3 regions of the Kitasatospora fiedleri genome follow, and region 3 is predicted to be linked to each of the others. Evidence: riboswitches for the same ligand, from Rfam matches in the RefSeq annotation. Region 3 holds a riboswitch; each other region holds the start of a gene.
What was found. A riboswitch is a leader RNA that binds a small molecule or an ion and turns the genes downstream of it on or off. The one in region 3 is predicted to bind cyclic di-AMP.
Positions count from the first base shown of each region.

Region 1: another riboswitch for cyclic di-AMP. It lies ahead of QMQ26_RS19730 (M23 family metallopeptidase); the one in region 3 lies ahead of QMQ26_RS21540 (transglycosylase family protein).
Region 2: another riboswitch for cyclic di-AMP. It lies ahead of QMQ26_RS07985 (transglycosylase family protein); the one in region 3 lies ahead of QMQ26_RS21540 (transglycosylase family protein).

Region 1 is NZ_OX419519.1:4,248,092-4,255,714, reverse strand. Features, by position in the region: gene QMQ26_RS19745 (GNAT family N-acetyltransferase) at 1-109, opposite strand, end outside; gene QMQ26_RS19740 (hypothetical protein) at 160-972, shown strand; gene QMQ26_RS19735 (IS1182 family transposase) at 1,277-2,854, opposite strand; gene QMQ26_RS19730 (M23 family metallopeptidase) at 2,923-3,720, opposite strand; cyclic di-AMP (ydaO/yuaA leader) riboswitch at 3,731-3,894, opposite strand; gene QMQ26_RS19725 (YiaA/YiaB family inner membrane protein) at 4,122-4,412, shown strand; gene QMQ26_RS19720 (alpha/beta fold hydrolase) at 4,576-5,445, shown strand; gene QMQ26_RS19715 (TetR-like C-terminal domain-containing protein) at 5,445-6,029, shown strand; gene QMQ26_RS19710 (hypothetical protein) at 6,060-6,251, shown strand; gene QMQ26_RS19705 (hypothetical protein) at 6,428-6,652, shown strand; gene QMQ26_RS19700 (SpoIIE family protein phosphatase) at 6,813-7,623, shown strand, end outside.
Region 2 is NZ_OX419519.1:1,658,351-1,665,973, reverse strand. Features, by position in the region: gene QMQ26_RS07995 (AMP-dependent synthetase/ligase) at 1-465, opposite strand, end outside; gene QMQ26_RS07990 (hypothetical protein) at 597-797, opposite strand; gene QMQ26_RS07985 (transglycosylase family protein) at 925-2,235, opposite strand; cyclic di-AMP (ydaO/yuaA leader) riboswitch at 2,241-2,410, opposite strand; gene QMQ26_RS07980 (G8 domain-containing protein) at 2,878-3,675, shown strand; gene QMQ26_RS07975 (sirohydrochlorin chelatase) at 5,282-6,181, opposite strand; gene QMQ26_RS07970 (DUF397 domain-containing protein) at 6,530-6,772, shown strand; gene QMQ26_RS07965 (ATP-binding protein) at 6,993-7,514, opposite strand.
Region 3 is NZ_OX419519.1:4,654,068-4,661,690, reverse strand. Features, by position in the region: gene QMQ26_RS21560 (Ppx/GppA phosphatase family protein) at 1-361, opposite strand, end outside; gene QMQ26_RS21555 (DUF501 domain-containing protein) at 358-1,017, opposite strand; gene QMQ26_RS21550 (FtsB family cell division protein) at 1,093-1,533, opposite strand; gene eno (phosphopyruvate hydratase) at 1,672-2,961, opposite strand; gene QMQ26_RS21540 (transglycosylase family protein) at 3,276-3,968, opposite strand; cyclic di-AMP (ydaO/yuaA leader) riboswitch at 3,972-4,170, opposite strand; partial or broken gene QMQ26_RS21535 (cytochrome P450 family protein) at 4,403-5,646, opposite strand; gene QMQ26_RS21530 (SDR family NAD(P)-dependent oxidoreductase) at 5,801-6,220, shown strand; gene QMQ26_RS21525 (MazG family protein) at 6,234-7,229, opposite strand; gene QMQ26_RS21520 (hypothetical protein) at 7,287-7,623, opposite strand, start outside.

The sequences.
Region 1 (7,623 bases), 410 kb from region 3:
GGACCGTCTCGGGGTCACCGTGCACCGCGTGCAGGGCGGCCACCTCCTCCGGGGTGTGCCGGTACTCCCGCAGGGTGAGCCGGGGGCCGCACAGCCGGAGGGTCTCCATGGCCGCCGACCCTACCGGGCGCCGGTCCGGGGACCGGCTACCGTACCGGGGTGGACGACGACGACCTGCACCTGCTCCCCCGCACCCGTGCCGCCGATCTGCTGAGCTGGGCGGACGGGGCGGGGCTCGACCCGGTGCCCGAGCCGGCGGTGCGGACCGTGCTGACCCTGCTGGAGCTGGGCGGGGCCCGGCTGCACGAGGGCCTCCCCGAACTCACCTCCCCGGTGCTGGAGCACCTGCTCTACGAGCAGCTCCACCTGTACGTGCAACCGGACGGCGACCCGGCGGCGTACCCGGCGGCGGTGCGGCTGCTGATCGAGCGGCAGCGGGCGGCCCGGCGGCTGAACGCCAAGCGCGCGGAGAAGCTCCGCGCGGAGGCCGACTGGCAGGGCGAGGTGCTGCTCTCCCTGCTGCGCCGCTCCGACCTGGTGACCTGGCCCCGGCTGTACGCCCTGCTGCTGCGCGCGGACGGGGTGCCGACCGCGGACCTCGGTGCGGTCCGGGCCTGGCTGGCGGCGTTCCGCGAACTCCCGGAGGAGGAGCGCTTCGCCGCCTTCGACCGGGTGCCCGGCCTGGACGGGGACGGCCACTGGGACCAGCCGGGACGGCCGCTGCTGATCGGCGTCTCCACCGACGGGGCCCGGCGGCTGCTGGAGCAGGGCCTGATGCGGCGCAGCTACCGCAACCTCGCCGAGCTGAACGCCCGCGGGCTGCCGATGCCCGCCGAACTCACCGGCGCGTTCGAGGAGTTCGAGGAGGCGGTGGCGCAGGCCGCGATCGACCTGTGCGGCGAGTGGACCGTCCCGGGGCTGCCGCGGCTGCTGCTGGAGGAGTTCCCGGAGCTGGCCCCCGAGGAGTACTGAGCGGGGCCGGAGAGCACTGAGCGGGCCGGGGCGGCCGGGCGCGGGAGCGCCGATCCGGGTGGCTGGGCCCTGTCCGGCCGATCTTGTCGGATCAGCGCGCGGCGTCGGGCGCCCGGCTGGGAGTGCCGGCGGAACGCCCTCGTACTGGGTGTACTCGGGTGTTTCGCCGGTGCTTCCGAGGGGGCACCTCCCAGCCCCCCTTGGGGCTGGGGGAGGGATGATCCGGCGTCGCGCGCCCGGCAAGATCGGCCGGACAGGGCCTAGAAGACTGGTGAAGATCTTGGTGTGATCTGGGCTGCCGCTGTCACACGGTGGCCGGGATGTGCCAGGTGGTGCCGTTGTGGTCGAGTCCGAGGTTGATCAGGGTTCGGAGGTTGAGGGCGGCGGCGCGGGTGTGGAGCCAGGCGTTGTTCCTGATCGTGCCGATGTGCCGTAGCCGGCGGTTGCCGCCTGCGACGAGCCAGGCGACGGCGCGTTCGACGGGTGGCCGCCAGCGTCGGTAGGCGGCCTGCCAATCGGGGTCGGTGGCTGCTTGGTGGCGGGCTGCGGCGAGCAGGTCCTGGTGGGGACGGATGGTAATGATCCGCCCGGCCTTGGCGGTGGTGCACCGCTGTCGCAGCGGGCAGCCGGTGCACTGGTCGGTGAACAGTGCCTTGCGTTGCATCTTCCGCCCGGACGGTGCGGACAGGGGGACGGTGTGGCCGGCCGGGCAGGTGACCGTGCCGCCGGTGGTGTCGATGGCGAAGTCGTCGAGGCCGAACCCGCCCACCACGGCGGTCTTCAGCGGGGCGGGTTTGAGGAACAGCCGGTGCCCGGCCTGCTGCAACGCCTCACGGACGGGGCCGGTGGAGTAGGCGGTGTCACCGAAGGCGTCCACCGGTTCGTCCTCGTCGGCGAGCAGGTCGAGCGCAACGGTGGCCTCGTGGTGTTCGCTGCCGCTGCCGGGCGTGAGCGCGACGGCGGTGAACAGGCCGGTCTCGGGCTCGACGGCCAGGTGGGCCTTGTAGCCGTCCTGGTAGTGGCTGCGGGTCTTGTGGACGTGGCGGGCATCGGGGTCGACGGTGGAGACGATGCGGTCGGGTGCGGTTCCCCGGGTGATGCGCCAGCGTCCGTCCCGGCCGTCGCAATCGTCGGCGGGCTCGACGTCTTGACCTGCGACCAGGGCCAGCAGGCCCGCCGCGTTCGCGGCCTTCTCGCCGAGTTGCCGCTCGGGCAGGTGCCCGAGCAGTCCGAGCGCGTCACCGACCAGGGCGTCCACCAGGTCCGCCCGGGCCTGCCGGTCGTTCCAGGCGATGCGGGGCTTGCCCGGATCGCGGTAGTCGTGCGCGGTGCACCGGACGGCTGCGGCCTCGTCGGCGCCGGGGACCTCGCGGATCACCGCCCGGATCGCGGAGATGAGTTGGGTGACGGTGTCCTGGGTTGCGACCGCGTCGTCCAGCACGGTGGAGTCCAACGCCCGGCGGTGACGGCCCTTCAGCACGCCGGTCGCCCTCACGACCTCGCGCACCGCCTCGAAGACCCGCTCCGGCCGCGCCGAGCGGGCCAGTCGGCGGCGGAAGTAGGCCAGCAGCGACGGGTCGAACGCCGTGTCGTGCAGGCCGAGCCCGCAGGCGGCCTTCCACCGCAGGTCGCACCGCAGTTCCTGCACGGTCTCGAAGTCCGACAGGCCGTGCAGGGCCTGCAGCGTGATCGCCGTGGCCAGGACCTGCGGCGGCATGCTCGGGCGGCCGTTCGCCGACGGGTACATGTCCGCGAACATCACCGCCGGGAACAGCCGGCCCCGGTGCTCGGCCAGAAACGCGAACACACTGCCCGCCGGGATCAGGCCCCGGCAGGTCTCCCACACATCCGGCCCGACCGTCTCTCCAGCCCATTCCCCCATCGCCACGAAACGAGTCTGGTCCCGCCGCTTGCGCGGCGAGACCAGAACTCAAGATCTTCACCAGTCTTCTAGGGCCGGAGGCCGAGGTGGTGCAGCCAGGGGAGGGGGTCGACGGGGGCCGCGCCGCCCGGGCGGACTTCGAGGTGCAGGTGGGGGGTGGTGGCGTTGCCGGTGGCGCCGACGGCCCCCAGGACGGTGCCGGCGGCGACCCGGCCGGCGGGGGCGGCGATCCGGGAGAGGTGGCAGTACCAGAGCTCGGTGCCGTCGGGGAGGGTCTGGATGACCCGGTAGCCGTAGGTGCCGGACCAGCCCGCCGAGGTGACGGTGCCGGCGGTGACGGCGGTGACGGGGGTGCCGGTGCGGGCGGCGAAGTCCAGACCGGTGTGCAGGTGGGCCCAGTGCGCGCCCGGCTGGGCGGACGGGTCGGCCAGTCGGTAGTCGGCGACCGGGAGGACGGCTTCGGCCCCGGCCTCGGTGGCCGCGGGGTCGGCCGCGGTCTCGGCCCGGCGGTCGGCGTGCTTGGTCTCGGCCTCCTGCGCGGCGGCGACCCGGGCGGACTCCTCGGTGGCGGTGCGCTGCCCGTCGGCCTGCTGGAGGATGCGGGCGGCCAGGGCGAGGCCGGGGTCGGCGGCGAGCAGTCCCTCGGAGGCTTCGTCGGCGGCGGCGACGGGGGCCGGGGCCGGGACGGCGGCCTGGGCGGGGGCGGCGGCGAGGCCGGTGGCGCCGAGGGCGGCGGTCATCGCGGTGACGCCCAGCAGCGGTGCGCCGACGCGGGCCTGGCGGGGCAGCCGGGGCCGGATGGGTTCGGTCTCGACCGGGTGGTCGAGCAGCTGGGTGCCGGTGCTCTCGGTGTAGGTCGACGCCACGGGGGCGCGCTCCTTCCTTCCCTGCCGCCGACCGGGTTAGCTGACGGGTTCGGAGGTGGAAGGTCTCCTACGGTCGGGCCCAGGGCCGTCCCGATTCACCCCGGTGGAACGTGGTTCCCCGGCTCCCGGGCCCGACCGCGGGGGCGGGCCCGATGGATTAGGCGTGGCGCACGGTGCCGCATGGTTACGGCGTTGCCGACCGCGCTGCGTTATCAAACGTTAATCCTATGGACCCCATGATTCCAAGCGCCTACCGAGGTGCAGTGAAACTTTCCTGATGCCCTATGGGCGATTTGTGACGGTTCGCCAAGGGGCCCGGTTCCGGACATGACGGACCGTGACGGCGCGGTTGAGTATCCGTACTCACGACCCCCCGCCACCCCCGGCGGGACCCTGGCCCCATGACCGCATCCGTGCCGCACCGCACCACCTCCGCCTACTACCTGCAGGCCGTCGCCTCCTTCGCGTTCGCCACGGCCGCCCTCGTCCTCGGGATCGCCTACCTCCCGGTCAGCGCCTGGATGCGCGCCTTCCTCGGCGTCGGCCTGCTCTACGAGATCACCTCCGCGTTCACGCTGGCCAAGGTGATCCGCGACCGCCAGGACGAGGGCGCGCTCACCAGCCGGGTCGACCAGGCCCGGCTGGAGAAGCTGCTCGCCGAGCACGACCCGTTCAAGGTCGACGGGATCTGACGGGACGGGACCCGGCGGGATGCGGGCGCCCGACGGGCGGGCGGCGCGGGCGTGCCGGTGACCGGGAGTTGACGGCTAAGGCTATTAGCCTTAGCTTTATGGCTATCGGCAGGAGCCGGGCCCCGAGCGCCCGGAGCGCCGGACGCCCGCCAGGAGGCCCGCGATGAACAGCACCCTCGGCACCACCACCCGGTACCTCGACGTCACCGACGGCCGGATCGCCTACGACGACGCCCCCGGCCCCGGCACCCCGGTCGTCCTGCTGCCCGGCATGCTCGACAAGCGGGCGGTCTACCGCCACCTCGCCCCGCTGCTGGGCGCCGCCGGGCACCGGGTGGTCAGCATGGACCTGCGCGGCATGGGCGAGTCCTCGACCGGCTTCACCGACCACAGCCCGGCCGCGATCGCCGAGGACCTGGCGGCCCTGCTGGACCACCTGGACCTGCGCGGCGCCGTCCTGGTCGGCAGCTCGTACACCGGCGCCAGCGTGGTCCGGGCCGCCGCGCTCGCCCCCGGGCGCACCGGCGGTGTGGTGCTGATCGACGCGTTCGTCGAGAACCTGCCGCTGAACGGCTTCCAGAAGGCGCTGTTCGGCCTGGCCGCCCCGCTGGTCAGCGCGTTCCCCGGGCTGTGGAGCGCGATGCAGAAGTTCTACTACCAGGGCGAGCGGCCCGCCGACTTCGACGTCTACCGGGCCGGGCTGGCCGCGATGCTCCGCGAGCCCGCCCGCAAGGCCGCGCTGCGCGGCTACCTGCGGGGCGACTCCGCGCCGGTCGGCTGGTGCGCGGCGGTCGACGTGCCCGCGCTGGTGCTGATGGGCGACAAGGACCCGGACTTCCCGCAGCCCGGGCTGGTCGCCGACCGGCAGGCCGCCGCGCTGCGCGGCCGCACGGTGATGATCGGCGGCGCCGGCCACTACCCGATGGCCAGTCACCCGCAGGCCGTCGCCGACGCCCTGCTGCCCTTCCTGGCCGGACTGGGCGGGCCGGCCGGGCAGGCCGGGGCGGCCGACGAGAACGGGACCGCCCGCTGATGCCCCGCGCCGGACTCTCCACCGCCGCCGTGGTGGACCACGCCCTCGAACTGATCGACGAACGCGGCGTCGAGGCGCTCACCCTGGCCGCCGTCGCCGCCCGGGCCGGTGTCGCCACCCCCTCGCTGTACAAGCACGTCGCCGGGGGCCTGCCCGAACTGCGCCGGCTGGTCGCCGTCCGCACCACCGGGGAACTGGCCGACCACCTGGCCGCCGCCGTCCTCGGCCACTCCCGGGACGCGGCGGTCCGCGCCCTGCTCGCCGCCTACGCCGGGTACGCGCTGCGCCACCCCCGCCGGTACGCGGCGCTGCCGCAGGCGCCGGACCCGGAGCCGGGCCCGGAGTTGGCCGCGGCGGCCGAACGGCTGGTGGGCGTGCTGTTCGCGGTGCTGCGCGGCTACGGGCTGGCGGGCTCGGAGGCGGTGCACGCGGTGCGGACGCTGCGGGCCGCGGCCCACGGGTACGCCTCGCTGACCACGGCGGGGGCGTTCCGGCTCGCCGAGGGCACGGACGTCACGCTGGAGCGGCTGACCGGCGTGCTGGTCGAGGGCCTGGCCAACTGGCCCGGCGCGGAAGGCGCGTGACCTCCGGGGCGCTGCCGCGTTCTACCCGGTATGAAGAAGCGCAGCCTGCTCGCCTTTGCCTCGCTCGCCGTCGGCGTGGTCGCCTCCCTCACCGCCCCCGGCGCGCACGCGGCGCCGGAGCACGGGGCCGGGCTCGGCCCGCTCAAGGACGCCGTCTCCGCCCCGGACCTGCCGCTGGACGGGGACACCGTGCGGCCGGACGCCGAGCAGCCCGGGGCGTGACCCGGGCGGCCACCGGTCCGCGGGGGAACGCGCCGGTGGCGTGACGTCCACACCTTTTCGCAACCTGACGCCCACCATTCCGACACCACTGGTGGGTCAGACTGTCCTTCGGTCGGGAAGTCATACCGCGTGGAGACCTTCCACGGGTGTGACCGACAAGCACGGAGGACCAGGACATGCCGCAGGCGACCCAGCGCACCGAGCCCGGCACCGGGCTGATCCCCGTTCCCCGGACGGCGCCGGACGGCGCGCCCGGCGTCGCGCGCCCGGCGGCCGCCCCGCCGCGGGAGGGCTGGGGCACCGCGCTGCTGCGCGGGATCGCGGTGGCGCGTTCGCTGCGCTCGCTGCGGCCGGTCGCCGCGCGCCCGCAGCGCGGGTACGGCGAGGTCGACGGCCAGTAGCCGCGGGCGGCACCGGTAGCGGCCGGATGTCGGACCGGATGTCGGACCGGATGTCGGAAATGCCGGTGCTGTCCCACGTGTCGTGAAAGCGCCCGGTTGCCCGGTGCGTCCATAGGATGGGCAGCACTGGCACGTCGACCGGAAGGGCCGGGCGCCTCCCATGGACCAGGACCAGAGCTCCCCGCGCCGCGCCAGCCGGTCCGAGCTGCGGTGCGTACGGGCGCTGCTGCGGGCGTCGAGCGCGGCGGAGCTGCTGGCGGCGCTGCTGGCCGAGGGCCCGGCCTGGATCACCGGCGAGGGCTCGGCGCTGTACCTGCTGGACGGCGGCGGGGCGCTGCGGCTGACCGCCTCGCACGGACTGCCCGCGTGGGCGCACCGCAAGTACGCCGTGGTGGACCCGGCGGGCGAGCTGCCGGTGGCGCTGGCGCTGCGGCGGCGGGAGCCGGTGCTGCTGAGCCCGCAGCGGACCAGCGCGGACTACCCGAACGCGGCGGCGGGCCTGGGCACCGGCCTGGTCGCGCTGGCGGTGCTGCCGCTGGTGGTGGACGGGGACCCGGTGGGTTCGCTGGCGCTCGCGCTGGCCCACCGCGGGGCCGTCCCGCGCCGGGACGTGGAGCTGCTGGAGACCTTCGCCGACGTGGTCGCGCACCGGCTCGCGCACCTGCTGGACCACGTGCGCGCGGCCGACCCGGCGGCGGCCGGGCCCCGGCCGGAGATCCCTCCCGCCGACGGGCAGTTGGTGTCGCTGGCGGTGCGTTCGGCGGGGGCCGGGGCGTTCGAGCGGGACCTGGTGACCGGCGAGACGGTGTGGGACGCCCAGGCGTACCGGGTGGTGGGCCTGCCTCCGCCGGGGGCGACCGGGCGGGCGCCGGACCTGGCGGACGTGGTGCACCCGGAGGACCTGCCGGACGTGCAGACCGCCCTGGCGGAGGCGCTGGCGGTCGGCGGCCCGTACCGGGTCTCGTACCGGG
Region 2 (7,623 bases), 3.0 Mb from region 3:
CTCGGCGGTTCCGGCGTCCTCCGCGAGCGCCAGCACCGCCCCCGAGTCCCGGACGATCCACTCCGCCTGCTCCACCGAGGAGGTCGGGTACACCGGCACCACGCACGCGCCGGCCGCCCAGGCGGCGAAGTCCAGCAGCGTCCACTCGTACCTGGTCCGCGACATCAGCACGATCCGCGCGCCGGGGCCTACCCCGACCGCGACCAGGCCGCGGGCCACCGCCGCGACCTGGTCCGCGAACTCCCGCGCCGTCACGTCCCGCCAGGAGCCGTCCGGTTGACGGCGCGTCAGCACCACCGCCTCCGGTGCGTCCTCCGCGTTGCGGAACGGCAGGTCGCCCAGGCTCCCCTCCTCGGGCGGTGGCACCAGGTACGGGGACCGGGTCTCGACGACCCGCCCGTCGGTGCGGAGCACCTCGACGGGTGGGCGGGCGGCGCGGGCGGCCCGGGCGAGGGGGTGTGCCATGAGCGAACTCCCTTGGGTGGGGTGGGGGTTCGCCCAGGTTAGGTACTCGCCGGTAAACTTACTAGACGGTAAGTTACTTGACAGTCACGGAGGTTGCGGGCTCCGGGGCGCCCCGGCCGCCTGCCGGGGGGTCAGCCCTCTTCCGCGGTGGGGGGCTGGGGGAGGAAGCGCTCGCCGTCCCGGGTGCCGCCGGTGCGCGCGATGGTGCGGCGGTCGGTGGAGAGGTAGTCGCGGACGACCAGCTCCACCGCGTCCTGGGGGCTGGCGGCGCCGACGCGCATCATCACCTCCAGGGCCAGGTCCGCGTCCAGCGTGATCGTCGTCTTCGCCATGGTGCTGCTCCCCGGTCGTCGGGCGTCGGTCGTCGGCCGTCGGCCGTCGGGCCTTCTCGGGCCGAGGATAGGCCGCTGCCCCCGGGGCCGACCAGGGTCCCCGGGGGCAGCGGTGGTGCGCCGGGTGTCAGACGCGGCCCGCGAAGTCGGGGGCCCAGTTGGCGACGGTCTCGGTGCGGACGCCGGCGCTCGGGTTCGCGGCCTCGACGTACTTGCCGTCGCCGACGTACAGGGCGACGTGGTAGACGCCCGAGTTCGAGCCGTTGTTCGACCAGAACAGCAGGTCGCCCGGCTGCAGGCTGTCCAGCGAGACGCGGGTCGAGTAGTCCGCCTGGTCGGCGGCGACGCGCGGCAGGCTGATGCCGGCCTGGCGGAACGCGGCCTGGGTCAGGCCCGAGCAGTCCCAGCCGCCGTTGCCGGTGCCGCCGTAGACGTACGCCTGGCCGACCTTGGACAGCGCGAAGTCGATCGCGGCGGCCTTGGAACCGGTCGCCTTGGCGGCGGTGGTGGTGCCGGCGGTCGTGGTCGCCGCGGTGGTGGCGGTCGACGCGGTGGCGGTCTGCGTCGAGCCGGTCGACGACTTCGCCGGGGCGCCGGACGGCTTGGCGGCGGAGCGGTTGTTCGTCCAGGACGAGCCCTGGGCGGCCGAGGACTTGGCGGTGGAGGACTTGGTGGTGGAGGGCTTGGTGGCCGGCGCCGACTGCTGCGCGGTGGCGGACCCGCCGAGGGAGAGCTGCTGACCCGGGTAGATCATGTCCGGACCCTCGGCGAGGACCGAGCGGTTCAGGTCGTACAGCTTCTGCCAGCCGCCGTCGACGTGCTGGTTCTGCGCGATCGCGGACAGCCAGTCGCCCGCCACGACGGTGTAGGTGCCGGCGGCCCGGTCGGTGGTGGCGGCCGGGGCGCTCTGCTCGGCCTGCGGCTGGGCCTGCGAGGTGCCCTGCGACCAGCTGTGCTGGGACTTGCCCTTGCCGCCGGACTGCGGCTGCGACTGCGGGGTCTGCGGCTGCTGGGTCTGGGTCTGGGCCGGGGCCTGGGTCTGCGCGGAGCCGGAGGTGTTCACCTCGGGAGCGGCGCCGCCCTTGGTGAGGCCGGCCTGGATCGAGCACACCGGCCAGGCGCCGGGACCCTGCGAGGCCAGCACCTTCTCGGCGACGGAGATCTGCTGGTCCTTGGTGGCCAGGTCGGCGCGCGAGGCGTACGCGGTGCCGCCGAACTCGGCCCAGGTGGAGGCGGTGAACTGGAGGCCGCCGTAGAAGCCGTTGCCGGTGTTGATCGACCAGTTGCCGGTGGACTCGCACTGCGCGACCTTGTCCCAGGTCGAGACGGTGGCCGCGGAGGCGGCGCCGCCGGTCAGGCAGGGGATCGTGAGTCCGATGCCGACGACACCGGTGGTGGCGATCAGGCGGCGGGCGCGCTTGGCGCTGATGGGCAGCATGAAGAAGCGTTCCTCTCCCACGCCTGCGAGGTGAGCTGTCGGATTCGGGCTGGAGTTGCCCGGCCGCGCGCACCGTGTGGTGCGCCCGGCTTCACCCCGAGCCCCGTGCGGTCCTTCGACCGCCCGGGGCGACTTACCTGGTTCCCCCGCCCCTGCCGTGGTGCGTTGTGCATGAGCCGGCCCACCCGGCGGCAGGACTCGGCGTCCCGGGTGAGCTGGGTCCGTGTGTCCACGAACGTGGGCAGGAGATTAAGCGGAATTCAGGAGAATCCGCAAATGCCGGTGACGGGCGTCACAGGGCTCGAAATCGGCGATCAAGGAATATTCGGCGAACTCCCGGACGGGTGGCGGAACCTGGCCGGGCGTCAGTCGATAAGCGATCTTGTGCCCGTTTTATGGCTCTATGGTGATGTGTGGGTGAATATTCGCATTTGTTGGTATTCGGCGTGGGTCATTTGACTGGTTCAGGCGTTATGTCCGCCCGACGGGCGCCGTGCGAAGGGCCTCGGCGCGGGCGTCGAACAGGTGACTGACGGTACGTCAGAATGCTTAAGAGAAAGGGAATCGGCCGCTTTCCGGCGGCCGTCCCGCCTATGCTGCCCCCGACGACTCTGGGGCGCGGGCCCCGGAAAGGCGGTCGTGGTGGAACAGCAGCGGAACGGCGAGCAACCCCCGGCGCGGCACCGGCGCCCGCCGGTCGGCCGGCGCAGGATGCTGACCTGGCTGGCGGTCGGGACGGCGACGGCGCTCGGCGGGGGAGTGGTCCTGCGGCAGTCCCTGGCGGGGGCCGACGAACCCGCCGCCCGGCCCGGGCCGCTCGGCGACGGCGCCACCGCGCCGTCCGGCCACCAGCACGGCCCCGGCGCCCCGCCGCCCGCGTCCGGCAGCCCGCAGCCCTCCGTGCCGCCCCCGGTGCTGGACGGCGGCGGCCGCAAGTGGTCGGACGCCAAGGGCTGGGGCGGCAAGCCCCCGGGCCCCGGCAGCGCGGTGCGGATCACCGACAAGGTGGTGCTGGACGCCGACGCCGAGGTCGGCTCGCTGCTGGTGGAGCGGAGCGGCTCGCTGGTCTTCGCCGCGGACCGGACGCTGACCCTGGCCAGCGCGGGCAACGTCGAGGTGCGCGGCGTCCTGGCGCTGGCCCCCGACGCCGCGCACACCCACACCCTGCGCTTCCCGCACGTCGACGAGCGCCGCTTCGCCGGCGGCGGCATGACCGTCGTCGACAGCGACACCGGCCTGTGGGTCACCGGCCAGGGCTACCTGCGGCTGGACGGCGCCCCCCGCACCGCCTGGACCCGGGCCGCCACCGACCTCGGGCCCGGCGACACCGTGCTGAAGCTGGCCGCCGCCCCGAGGGCTGGCAGCCCGGCGACGAACTGGCCGTCACCCCCACCGCGCCGCCCGACACCGAGGACTTCTCCACCGCGTACGACCTGGTGACCGTCGCGCGGGTCGACGGCGCCACCGTCACCCTGACCGCCCCGCTGCGGCACGCCCACCCCCGGGTGGCGCTCGGCGGCGGCGCAACCTTCGGCGCGGAGGTGCTCAACCTCAGCCGCAACGTCCGGGTCGAGGGCACCGCGCAGGGCCGGGCGCACGTCCACCTCACCTCCAGCCGCCCGCCCGACGTCCGGCACGCCGCGCTGCGCTGGCTCGGCCCGCGCGCCGACGGCAAGGACACCTGGGAGGGGAAGCCGGTCACCGAAGCGGTGCTGGGCGGTACGGGCTGCACTTCCACATGCTGCTGGACACCTCGCGCGGCACCGTGGTCGAGGGCGTGGTGGTCCGCGACACCGGCAGCCACGCGTTCGTGCCGCACGCCAGCCACGGCATCACCTTCCGCGGCTGCATCTCCCACGAGACCTGGGAGGACGCCTACTGGTGGGACGGCCCGATCGACACCCGCACCCCGCAGGGCCCGTCCGACGACATCGCCTACGAGGGCTGCGTCGCCTCCCGCACCGTCTTCGAGCCCAACCCGCGCGGCTACCGGCTCACCGGGTTCAGCCTCGGCGCCGGGACGGGCTCCTCGGCCCGGGACTGCGTGGCCGTCGGCGTCCAGGGCGCCACCGGCGCGTCCGGCTACGAGTGGCCGGAGACCAGCGAGGGCGTCTGGACCTTCGAACGCTGCCTGGCGCACAACAACCTGGAGGACGGCGTCTTCGTCTGGCTGAACGCCGAGCACCACCACACCGTCACCCAGTACGCGGCCTACCACAACGGCGGCTGGGGCATCGAGCACGGCGCCTACCTGAACGACTTCGACTACACCGCCTCCGTCCTGTACGGCAACGCCGCCGGCGGCATCGCGGTGCACGCGCTGGGCCGCGACCGGGGCACCGTCCTCGACGGGCTGCTCATCGACGCCGCCGGGCAGTCCGACTACGCGGTGACCACGCTCAAGCACCAACTCGCCGGGGAGCCGGTCACCCTGAGTCGCAGCCGGCTGACCGGCTACCGCAAGGCCGGGGTGGCGTTCCGGGCCACCGACGACGGGAAGCCCGACGACATCGCGGTGCTGGACTGCGAGTTCGGCGGCCCGGCGGGCAGCGAGCTGTGGCTCGACCCGGAGTCGCCCGAGCCGACCCGCATCCTGTTCCGCCCGGCCGGGCAGACGCAGACCGTCGCGCTCAGCAAGGGCGGGGGAGGCGGGGGCGGGGGCAGGGGGTGGCGGGCGGCCGGTGGAACGCCGTCACCGCGCCGGCCGAGGCGCCCGTCCCGCCGCGTCCGGTGGCCCTGCCTGCGCTCGCCTTCACCGACAGCGCGCCGCGGACCGGACGCGTCACGGCGGGCTGAACCGGCGCGCGGGCCGGGTGGCACGGGCGGCGCCGCGGGCCGGTGTTGCGGACCGCTGTTGCAGACCGCTGTTGCGGACCGCTGTTGTTGCGCCGGGGCCGCCGTCCGGGTCGGGCCGCCGTCCGGGTCGGGGCGCGGGGCGGGGTCGGGGTGCGGGGGAGTGGCGGGCCGCAGGCCGGTGGCGGGGAAGCGCGACGGGCGGGAGCGCGTCGATTCGCTGCTCCCGCCCGTCGCGGTCCGTGGGCCGGGGTCAGCGCGCGGCGTGCGCCCCCGAGCTGGTGCGCTGCTGCTCGGCCGCGGCCTCGGCGGCCTCCAGCTGCTCCTGGGTCGGCTCGGGGAGCGCGGCCAGGTAGGCGGAGGCGATCAGCTGGCCCACCGTCGGGTAGGCGCCGATCGGGGCGGCGCTCGCGCAGCCGGTCTCCTCGGCGGCGGTGGCCAGCAGTTCGGGGTCGGCCTCCGGGCCGATCACCAGCGGGGCCAGCGCCGGGCGCTCGGAGCCGGTGGCCCGTAGGTGCGCGACGGCCGCGGCGACCGAGCCCGGCACGTCCAGCGCGGCCGGGACCACGGGGACCGCCAGCCGGGAGGCCAGCAGCACGCCGGTGATGCCGGCCGAGGCCGCCGCCTCCTCGCCGCCGACGGTGGTCAGCACCACGCCGTCGGCGGCGGTGGCGATGGCGAACAGCCGGGCCCGGTCGGCCCGGGCCAGCCCGGCCTCGGACAGCCTCACGTGCACGGCCTCGGCCAGCAGCGGGTGCGGCCCCAGCGGGTCCAGCACCCGGGCGCCGGTCTCGGCGGCCAGCTTGTGCAGTTCGGGCAGGAAGTCGTGCGGCCCGGGCACCAGCGGGACCACCAGCGGCGCGGGCAGGCCCGCCTCGGCGGCGGCCGCCAGCAGGTCGGCGACCGTCGGCGCGCCCTCGCCGCCCAGGTAGGCCGCCGTCACCTCGATGCCCGACTGCTCGGTGCGGACGATGGACAGCAGCTCCTCGACGACCGGGCGGCTCTCCGGCCCGGCGGCGGCCGGGACCGCCAGCACCAGGGCGGGCGAACCGGGCATGATCTCGGGGCGCTCGGGACGGCGGTGGCGCCCCCGCGCACGGGAGCCTGGCGTACGGACGGGCAGTGGCGCGCCCGGGATGGCTGCGGTGCTCATGCGCCAGATCGTAGGACATGTGCCCGCGCGCGTTGCAGCCGGATGCCGACAGCGGGCGGCTTTCCGTCAGGAAGTGACAGTGATCACAGGGTGAATCGTGACTGCCTGTGAACCGTGTGGAAGGTGGTGATGATCGACAACGCGCTGGCGAGTGTGTGCGGACGGTCATGGAGTGACTGGCGTTTCGCCCGGCTGTGTCCGCTTACGCACCGTCAATTACGCTGCTGTGAAGGGATGGTGTCGGCATCGGCACGTTCCTTTGCACAGGAAATTTCCCATGCTGATGCACGTGCAGGAGAGCTATCATCACGTCAAGTGAGGCATTCGCCAGGCTATGGGGAGAAAACAATGCGTGAGGCGTACAACGGCATGGCGGCGACGGACCTGGACGGGGTGGTCTGGCAGAAGAGCCGTCACAGCAACTCGAAGGGCAACTGCGTGGAATTCGCCGCGCTGCCGAACGGCGACGTGGCGATGCGCAACTCGCGCTTCCCGCAGGGGCCGGCGCTGGTCTACACCCGGGACGAGATCACCGCGATGCTGCTCGGCGTCAAGGACGGGGAGTTCGACCACCTGGGCGGCACGCCCTGACCAAGGGCCGACTCCCGGGTGTCCGGGCCGTCGTGGGGCTTCCCACGACGGCCTTCGTGCTTCTCCGGTCCTTTCCGGCCGGTTCCTTCCGGCCCCCGGGCGCGGCCGGCCGTGGACGGGCGCGGGGCGGTGACGGCGGTTGCCGAACTCGGGGCCGCGGGGATCGCTCGCGGGCGACGGGCGACGGGCGACGGGCGACGGACGGCTGGCGGCGGGTGCGTCAGGCGGAGCGGCGGTGCCGGCCGGCGTTCGACAGCTGCTCCGGGCCCGGCAGCTCCGTGCGGGCGTCGAACAGCGCCCAGACCACCTTCCCGGCGCCGGCCAGCGGGTGCCAGCCCCAGGAGCGGGAGAAGGAGTCCACCAGGTGCAGGCCGCGGCCGGACTCGGCCACGAAGTCGGCCTCCCGCGCGATCGGCCCGGTACTGGACGGATCGCTGACCGCGCAGACCACCTGCGGCGCGCGGTGCACCAGGCTGATCCGGATCGGCAGCGACCCGGCCGTCGGCTGCGGAGCGCCCTGCGCGGGCACCAGGGACGGCTCGCTCTGGCCGAGCGCGTGCCGCAGCGCGTTGGTCACCAACTCCGAGGCCACCAGGGCCACGTCGTCGAAGATGTCCCCGAGCCCCCACGCGTCCAGCGACCGTCTGGTGAACTCCCGCGCGGTGCGCACGGCTTCGAAGCGGGGAGCGAGGGTGCAGCTGACCACATGAGGGTCGGTCGCCAGGACCGTACCGGTGCTCATGAAGAGCTCCTCCCATAAGGGGGCGGACACGGCGGGACCCACCGGGGTCATGCCGGTCACCTCCGACTCGCTCGGCCGCCGGACCGTCGGCCGACCGGTCCGCACACGC
Region 3 (7,623 bases):
GCCGGGCCTCCTCGTCGCCGCTGACCACGCTCGGCTCGACGCCCAGGATCTCCTTGACCCCGGCGGTGAACTCGGCGGCGTTCTCGGCGTCCCGGGAGGCGGAGGTGGCGACCATCCTGATCCGCTCCGGGGCGACCCCGTGCGCGGCGATGACCTCGGCGTACTCGCGGCAGGCCGCGAAGGTGCGGGCCAGCGCCTCGGGGTGCAGCCGGCCGGTGCGGTCGACGTCCTGGCCGAGCCGGACGATCAGCATCCGCCGGTCCAGGTCGGTGATCGCGCCGGTCTCCGGGTCGAGGTCGGCGATCAGCAGGCGGATCGAGTTGGTGCCGCAGTCGATCGCGGCGACCCGGATCGGGCTCACGACTCGTCCTCCGGCCCGGCCCCGGCGGCCTTGCGGGCCGCCCGCTCGGCACTCAGTGCCTCCTTGGCGGCGATCACCGCGTCGTGGTCCCTGGCCTTGGCCCGGTTGCGGGCGACCCGCTCGCCGGCCGCCTCGACCTCGGCGTCGCTGACGCACGGGCCCTTGGCCCACCACTGTTCCAGCATCCCGATCGCCTCGTCGCCGAGCGGGTTGACGCCCTCCCCGGCGGCCAGCGAGTGCCCGACCAGCACGTGCAGGCACTTGACCCGGTCGGGCATGCCGCCGGCGCTGGGGAAGCCCTCCAGCACCTCGACGGCGTCCCGGCGGGCGATGTAGTCCTCGTGCGCCGCGCGGTAGGCGGCGGCCAGCTCCGGGTCCTCGGCGAGCCGGGCGGTCTGCTCCTTCATCACGCCGTCCGCCTCCAGGGTGCCGATCAGCGAGGCGGCCCGGGGGCAGGTCAGGTAGTAGAACGTCGGGAACGGCGTGCCGTCGGGCAGCCGGGGCGCGGTCTCCACCACGTCCGGGTTGCCGCACGGGCAGCGGTGGGCGACGCCGCGCAGCCCGCGCGGGACCCGGCCGAGCTGGGCGGCGATGGCGGCGACGTCGCGGTCGGACACCTCGGGGGCGTCGGACACGGGAGGGTTCTGGTTGCTCATCAGGTCAGGAGTCTGTTCGTCCGAGGGGGCGGGGTGGTCAGAGGGCGGCAGGGGGTGGCGAGGCGGGCGGGGGCGTCAGGGGGCCGGCTGCGGTGCAGGCGCCGCGGCGTCGGCGGCGTCCACCGAGTCCCAGAGCGCGGCGTACCAGGGTTTGACGGCCTTCGGGCGGCCGGCCGCGGCGTCCGTCGAGGAGGGCTTGGCGCCGGGCGCGGGCGGCGGGGAGACCGAGACGAACGGGGTCTCGCCGGGCAGCGCGTAGTGCAGCCGCTCGCGGGCCTGCGCCTTGACGTACTCCGGGTCCTGCCAGCGGGCCTTCTCCCGGCGCAGCTCGTCGACCTGCCGACGGGCGTGCTCGGCCTTGGCCCGCTGGTCGGCGATCTCGCCGCGCTGGGCGATGTACTGCCGGGCGGGGTAGGCCAGTATCGCCACCAGCGAGCAGAGCACGAGCACCAGCACGGTGGCCCGGCTGGTGAAGCGCGGTCGCGCCGCCAACCCGGGAATCCTCCACTTGGCCATCTGCTCACCCCTCCTGCGCACGCCGGTGCCCCGGCCCCCACCCTACGCGGTGGGAGCCGGGGCACCGGTCACAACAGGCGTCCGCCCGTCGCGGGGTTCAGCCCTTGCTGTGCTTACTTGTCCGCGGAGCGACTGTGCTTACTTGTCCGCGGAGCGGAACCGCGGGAAGGAGGAGCGGCCCGCGTACTCGGCGGCGTCGTCGAGGATCTCCTCGATGCGCAGCAGCTGGTTGTACTTGGCGACGCGCTCGGAGCGGGCCGGGGCGCCGGTCTTGATCTGGCCGCAGTTGGTGGCGACGGCGAGGTCGGCGATGGTGACGTCCTCGGTCTCGCCGGAGCGGTGCGACATCATGCAGCGGTAGCCGTTGCGCTGGGCCAGCTCGACGGCGTCCAGGGTCTCGGTGAGCGAGCCGATCTGGTTGACCTTGACCAGCAGGGCGTTGGCGGTGCCGGTCTCGATGCCCTTGCGCAGGCGCTCCGGGTTGGTGACGAACAGGTCGTCGCCGACCAGCTGGACCTTGTCGCCCAGCGCGTCGGTGATGGCCTTCCAGCCGTCCCAGTCCGACTCGTCCAGCGGGTCCTCGATGGAGACCAGCGGGTAGTCGGCGACCAGCTCGGCGTAGTACGAGATCAGGTCGTCGGCGGAGAGCGCCTTGCCCTCGAACTGGTAGGCGCCGTCCTTGTAGAACTCGGAGGCGGCGACGTCCAGGGCGAGCGCGACGTCCTTGCCCGGGGTGTAGCCGGCCTTCTTGATGGCCTCGGTGATGAGGTCGAGGGCCTCGCGGTTGGAGTCCAGGTTCGGGGCGAAGCCGCCCTCGTCGCCCAGGCCGGTGGAGAGCCCGCGCTCCTTCAGCACGCCCTTGAGGGTGTGGTAGACCTCGACGCCCCAGCGGACGGCCTCGGAGAAGGACTCCGCGCCGATCGGGGCGATCATGAACTCCTGGATGTCGACGTTGGAGTCCGCGTGCGAGCCGCCGTTGAGGATGTTCATCATCGGGACGGGCAGCACGTGGGCGTTCGGGCCGCCCAGGTAGCGGAACAGCGGCAGGTCGCTGGCCTCGGAGGCGGCGTGCGCCACGGCGAGCGAGACGCCGAGGATCGCGTTGGCGCCGAGTGAGGACTTGTCCGGGGTGGCGTCCAGGTCGAGCATGGCCTGGTCGATCAGGCGCTGCTCGGTGGCGTCGTAGCCGACCAGCTCGGGGCCGATCTGCTCGATCACGGCGAGGACGGCCTTCTCGACGCCCTTGCCGAAGTAGCGGTTCTTGTCGCCGTCGCGGAGCTCCAGCGCCTCGAAGGCACCGGTGGAGGCACCCGACGGGACAGCCGCACGACCGGTGCTGCCGTCGTCGAGACCGACCTCGACCTCGACCGTGGGGTTGCCGCGGGAGTCGAGGATCTCACGGGCTACGACGACATCAATGGACGGCACGAGGCATCTCCTAGCGGAAGCGGATGTGTGGTCGTTACGACCAGAGCCTAGCCGCACAGCGCGCCGCGGCCACGCCGGGCCGGGCCCCGTCTCACGGTGTGGCCCGGCTACTCACCGGTAGTTCACCTGTTTGACGGCCGATCCGCCGCTCCCGGTGGCGCGAACTGCTCGGCGCGCGCCGGGAGCGGACGAGGCATCAGGGGACGCGGCCCTCGTCAGGGCGGCGGCGGGACCTCGTCAGGTCCGCGGGCCTCGCGTCCCGGATGCCGGACCGGGTGCCGGACCGGGTGCCGGGCCCGATGCGGGCCCCGGTGTCAGAGGGCGAGTACCTGTCCGGGCAGGATCAGGTCGGGGTCGGCGCCGATCAGCTGCCGGTTCGCCTGGTAGATCCACTCCCAGCCGCCGGCCACGTGCTGCGCGGCGGCGATGGTGGAGAGCGTGTCGCCGCCCTGGACGGTGTAGCCGCCGGCGGTGCCCTGCGGGGCCGGCTGGGTGGCCTGGGGCGCGTCCTGGAGGTCGGCGGCGGTCTCGGCCGGCCGGTTCGGCGGCGAGTCCTGCGGCCGCCGGGGTGCGGCCGGGCGCTCCTCGGAGCGCGAGGCGGTGTCGGCGGACACCTCGGCGGGTGCGCCGCCCTTGACCAGCCCGGCCCGCTTGGAGCAGACCGGCCAGGCGCCGGGGCCCTGGGAGGCCAGCACCCGCTCGGCCACCGCGATCTGCTGGGAGCGGCTGGCCTGGTCGGCGCGGGCCGCGTACTGGCCGCCGCCGTAGGCGCGCCAGGTGGAGGAGGTGAACTGCAGGCCGCCGAAGAACCCGTTCCCGGTGTTGATGCCCCAGTTCCCGCCGCTCTCGCACTGGGCCACGCGGTCCCAGGTGTCGACGGGTGCCGCGACCGCTCCGGCGGCGGCCAGCAGGGGGAGTGCCAGGCCGACCGAGGCCACGCCGGCGGCGGCGACGACCTTCTCGGCCTTGGTACTACGGGGGTGACGAACAGCGTGGGTGAACAGCACGGGACATCCTCTCCGCACGCCTGCGAGGTGAGCTGTCGGGTTCGGACCGGGAGGCTGGCCCGGCCGCCGGACGGTCCGGGCGCGCTTGCGCCCGCTGCTCGGCGGCTTCACCCCAAGCCGTTGGGACTACGGCGTTCACACTGGTTCCCCCACTCCTGTCCGGTACCTGGTCGGTGGCCCGAGGACGCGGCGGACAGGACTCGGCGTGCCGCGATCGGGGCCCGCAGCTGCGGGCATGTCGGAGAGTAGGCAAAGCTGACGAGCAATCACAAGCTCATATCACCATGATCACGCCGAAATCACGGAAATTCCCACTTCGTTGACGAACGATCCAGGTATGTCCAGATTCGTCTCGGACGGGAGTGCGACGCGCGCCCCCGCCCCGGCGCGTCGTCGGCCCAGCGCGGCGGCGTGTCACGGGTGCTGAAACGGCGTCAGCGGGGCGTGAAGGAGACCGGGAGGTCGCGCAGACCGCGCATGATCAGCCCGCCCCGCCAGCGCAGCTCGGCCGGATCGGCGGCCAGCCGGACGTCCGGGAGCCTGGTCAGCAGGCTGCCGATCGCGCGCTGCCCCTCAAGCCGGGCCAGCGGGGCGCCGATGCAGTAGTGGATGCCGTGACCGAAACCCAGGTGCGGATTGTCCTGGCGGGCCAGGTCGAGGGTGTTCTCGGCGGCGAACCGGGCCGGGTCGCGGTCGGCCGCGGCCAGCACCACCAGCACCGGGTCGCCGACCGGGACGTCCACCCCGCCGATGGTCAGCGGCGCGGTGGCGAAGCGCCAGGTCGCCAACTCCACCGGGCCGTCGTAGCGCAGGAGTTCCTCGATCCCGGTCTCCAGCAGGCCGGACTCGCCGCGGGCCAGCGAGTCCTGCAGCAGGGTGCGCTGTCCCGGGTCGCGCAGCAGCGCGTACATCCCGTTGCCGATGAGGTTGATGGTGGTCTCGAAGCCGGCGAACAGCAGGATGAAGGCCATCGCCGCGGCCTCGTTCTCGGTCAGGTGCTCGCCGTGGTCGCCGGCCCGGATCAGGCCGGAGATCAGGTCCTCGCCGAGGTCGGCCCGCTTGCGGTGGATCAGGTCGGCCAGGTAGCCGCGGATCTGCTTGACCGCGCGGCCCACCCCTCCCCTCTTCCCCCGGTGTGACGGATCATCATGCCGGCCCAGTCGCGCAGGTCGTCCTGGTCCTCCTCGGGGACGCCGAGCAGGTCGCAGATCGCGTAGATGGGGAGCGGGAAGGCGAACTCGTGGATCAGGTCGGCCTCGCCGCGGGCCGCGAAGGAGTCGATCAGCCGGTCGGTGAGCTGCTGCACCCGCGGCTCGAACTCGGCCACCCGGCGCGGGGTGAACGCCTTGGAGACCAGCCGGCGCAGCCGGGTGTGGTCGGGCGGGTCGATGTTCAGCAGGTGGGTCATCAGGTCGGCCTGCCGTTCGCCGGGGATGCCGACCCGGCCGCTGCGGTGGGCCTGTTCGCTGTGGTGCGCCGGGTTCTTGGAGAGCCGGGCGTCCGCCAGCGCCTGCCGGGCGTCCGCGTAGCGGGTGACCAGCCAGGCGTCGACCCCGCTCGGGAGGGTGGTGCGGTGCACCGGCGCGTGCTCCTGCAGCCAGGCGTACGCCGGGTAGGGGTCGGCCGCGAACTCCCAGGTGAAGAGTTGCGGGTGGGCGGCGTGGGGCTGATCTGGCATGTCTTGACCGTATCTGGAAGCGCCACCGCGTGAGTCTGGTCACCTGGTGGGTATTCCCTGTTGCGGAGCGTCGGGGCGAGCCTACGATCCTCCGATAACCACAGTGGGCGGCGTGCGGGCCGGCCACGGGTTCGCTCTGAAAGGGGAGCTGACCATGCGAGTAGCCGGTGCAGTGGTGGTCATCGCGGTGCTCGACGGAGGCTCGGGGGCCGACCTGGCCCGCAGGTTCTCCGCCGCCGGCGCCGCCGGTCTGCTCATCGCCGATGTGCGCCCCGGCGTCGCCGAGGACCTGGCCGCCGAACTCGACCGCCCCGGCTGCCCGGTGGTCGGCGTCTCCGGCGACGTCCACCACCCGGCGGACATCGCCGCGCTGGTCGACACCGCCGTCAAGCACCTCGGCCCGATCGACCTGTTCGCGGTGGCCGGGCCGGACGGCGAGCGGATCGTCCAGCTCGCCGAACTGCCCGTCCACCTCGACCCGCTGGCCGAACTGCTCGCCCTGGTCGGCGAGGCCATCGGCGAGGTGATCCCGGCCCAGCGCCGGCCCGTCGCGGACGTCCCGCTGGCCGGCTAGCGCGCTCCCCTTCTTACTTCCCGGGCAGGCCCTCGGCGGAGCGGACCGCCGCGCGGTAGCGGCGGGCCGCCGCCCGCAGCGCCGCGTCCACGTCCACCCCCCGGTCGTAGCCGCGCTGCGCGACCGCCAGCAGCAGCTCGCCCGCCGACTCCGCGGTCAGCTCGGCGGGCAGCTCGTACGGCGCGTCCGGCACGGCGGTGAAGTGCGCCCGGCGCACCCGGGACACCAGCTTCGCCGCGTACGCCAGCGCGGGCAGGCCCGCCGGGACGCCGTCCAGCACCGACTCCCGCTGCTTCTCGGCCGCCTTCAGCTGCTCCCAGTTGGCCTCGGTCTCGGCGGAGCCGGACACGCTCACGTCGCCGAACACGTGCGGGTGGCGGTACATCAGCTTCTCGACGAGGTCGCCCGCGACGTCGTCGATCGAGAACGGGTCCTCGGCGTCCTCCTCGGCGATCCGGGCGTGGAAGAACACCTGGAGCAGCACGTCGCCGAGCTCCTCGCGCAGGGTCTCCCGGTCGCCCTCCTCGATCGCCTCGACCAGCTCGAACGCCTCCTCCACCAGGTACTTCACCAGGCTCCGGTGGGTCTGCTCGGCGTCCCACGGGCAGCCGCCGGGCGAGCGCAGCCGGTCCATCACGGAGGCCAGGTCCAGCAGCCGGGCGCCCGGCAGGTCGTACGAGCCCGGCAGCAGTTCGATCTCCGGGTGCTCCCCGGCCTCCTCCACCGCGATCCGGGCCAGCGCGTCCGTCAGCCCCGGGTCGCCGTCCGGGCTCTCCAGCCAGAGCGCCGGGGCCTCGGCCAGCAGCCGCCGGGCCAGCGCCGGGGCCGAGGGCCGCTCGATCACCTCCGGCTCGACGCCCGCCGCCCGCAGCGCGGCCAGCTGCGGGTGGTCCGCGACCCCGGCCAGCACCTTCGGCGCGGACCGGAGCGCCTCCCAGGCGGGCCAGGACAGCAGGCCGGGGGCGACGCGGTGGGTGGTGGTCAGCAGGATCAGCTTCGGAGTCTCCACGGGGTCGAACCTACCGGGAGGCACCGGCCGCGCGGGACGTGCCCGCCCGGGGCGGGGTCAGTGCCGGCGGCGGGCCTTGGAGAGCAGCACCAGCAGGCCGGCCAGGACGCAGCCGAGGGCGGCCAGGCCGATCAGCGGGAGGGCGCCGGCGCTGCCGGTCCCGGGGAGGCGGCTGCCCTCCGGCGCGCCCGGGGCCGGGGCCGGGTCGGCGGCCGCCACCGGCCGGGCGGCGGTCGCCGGGCCCGGGTGCGCCGGCCGGACCACCGCCGGGCGCGGCCCGTGCGGCACGGCGGACGCGGCGGACGCGGCGGAGGACGCGGCGAGCGGCAGGAGCAGTCCGGCGGCGGCGGGCAGGACCGCGCACAGCGCACGCAGCCTCCTCGGCAGGGGGGAA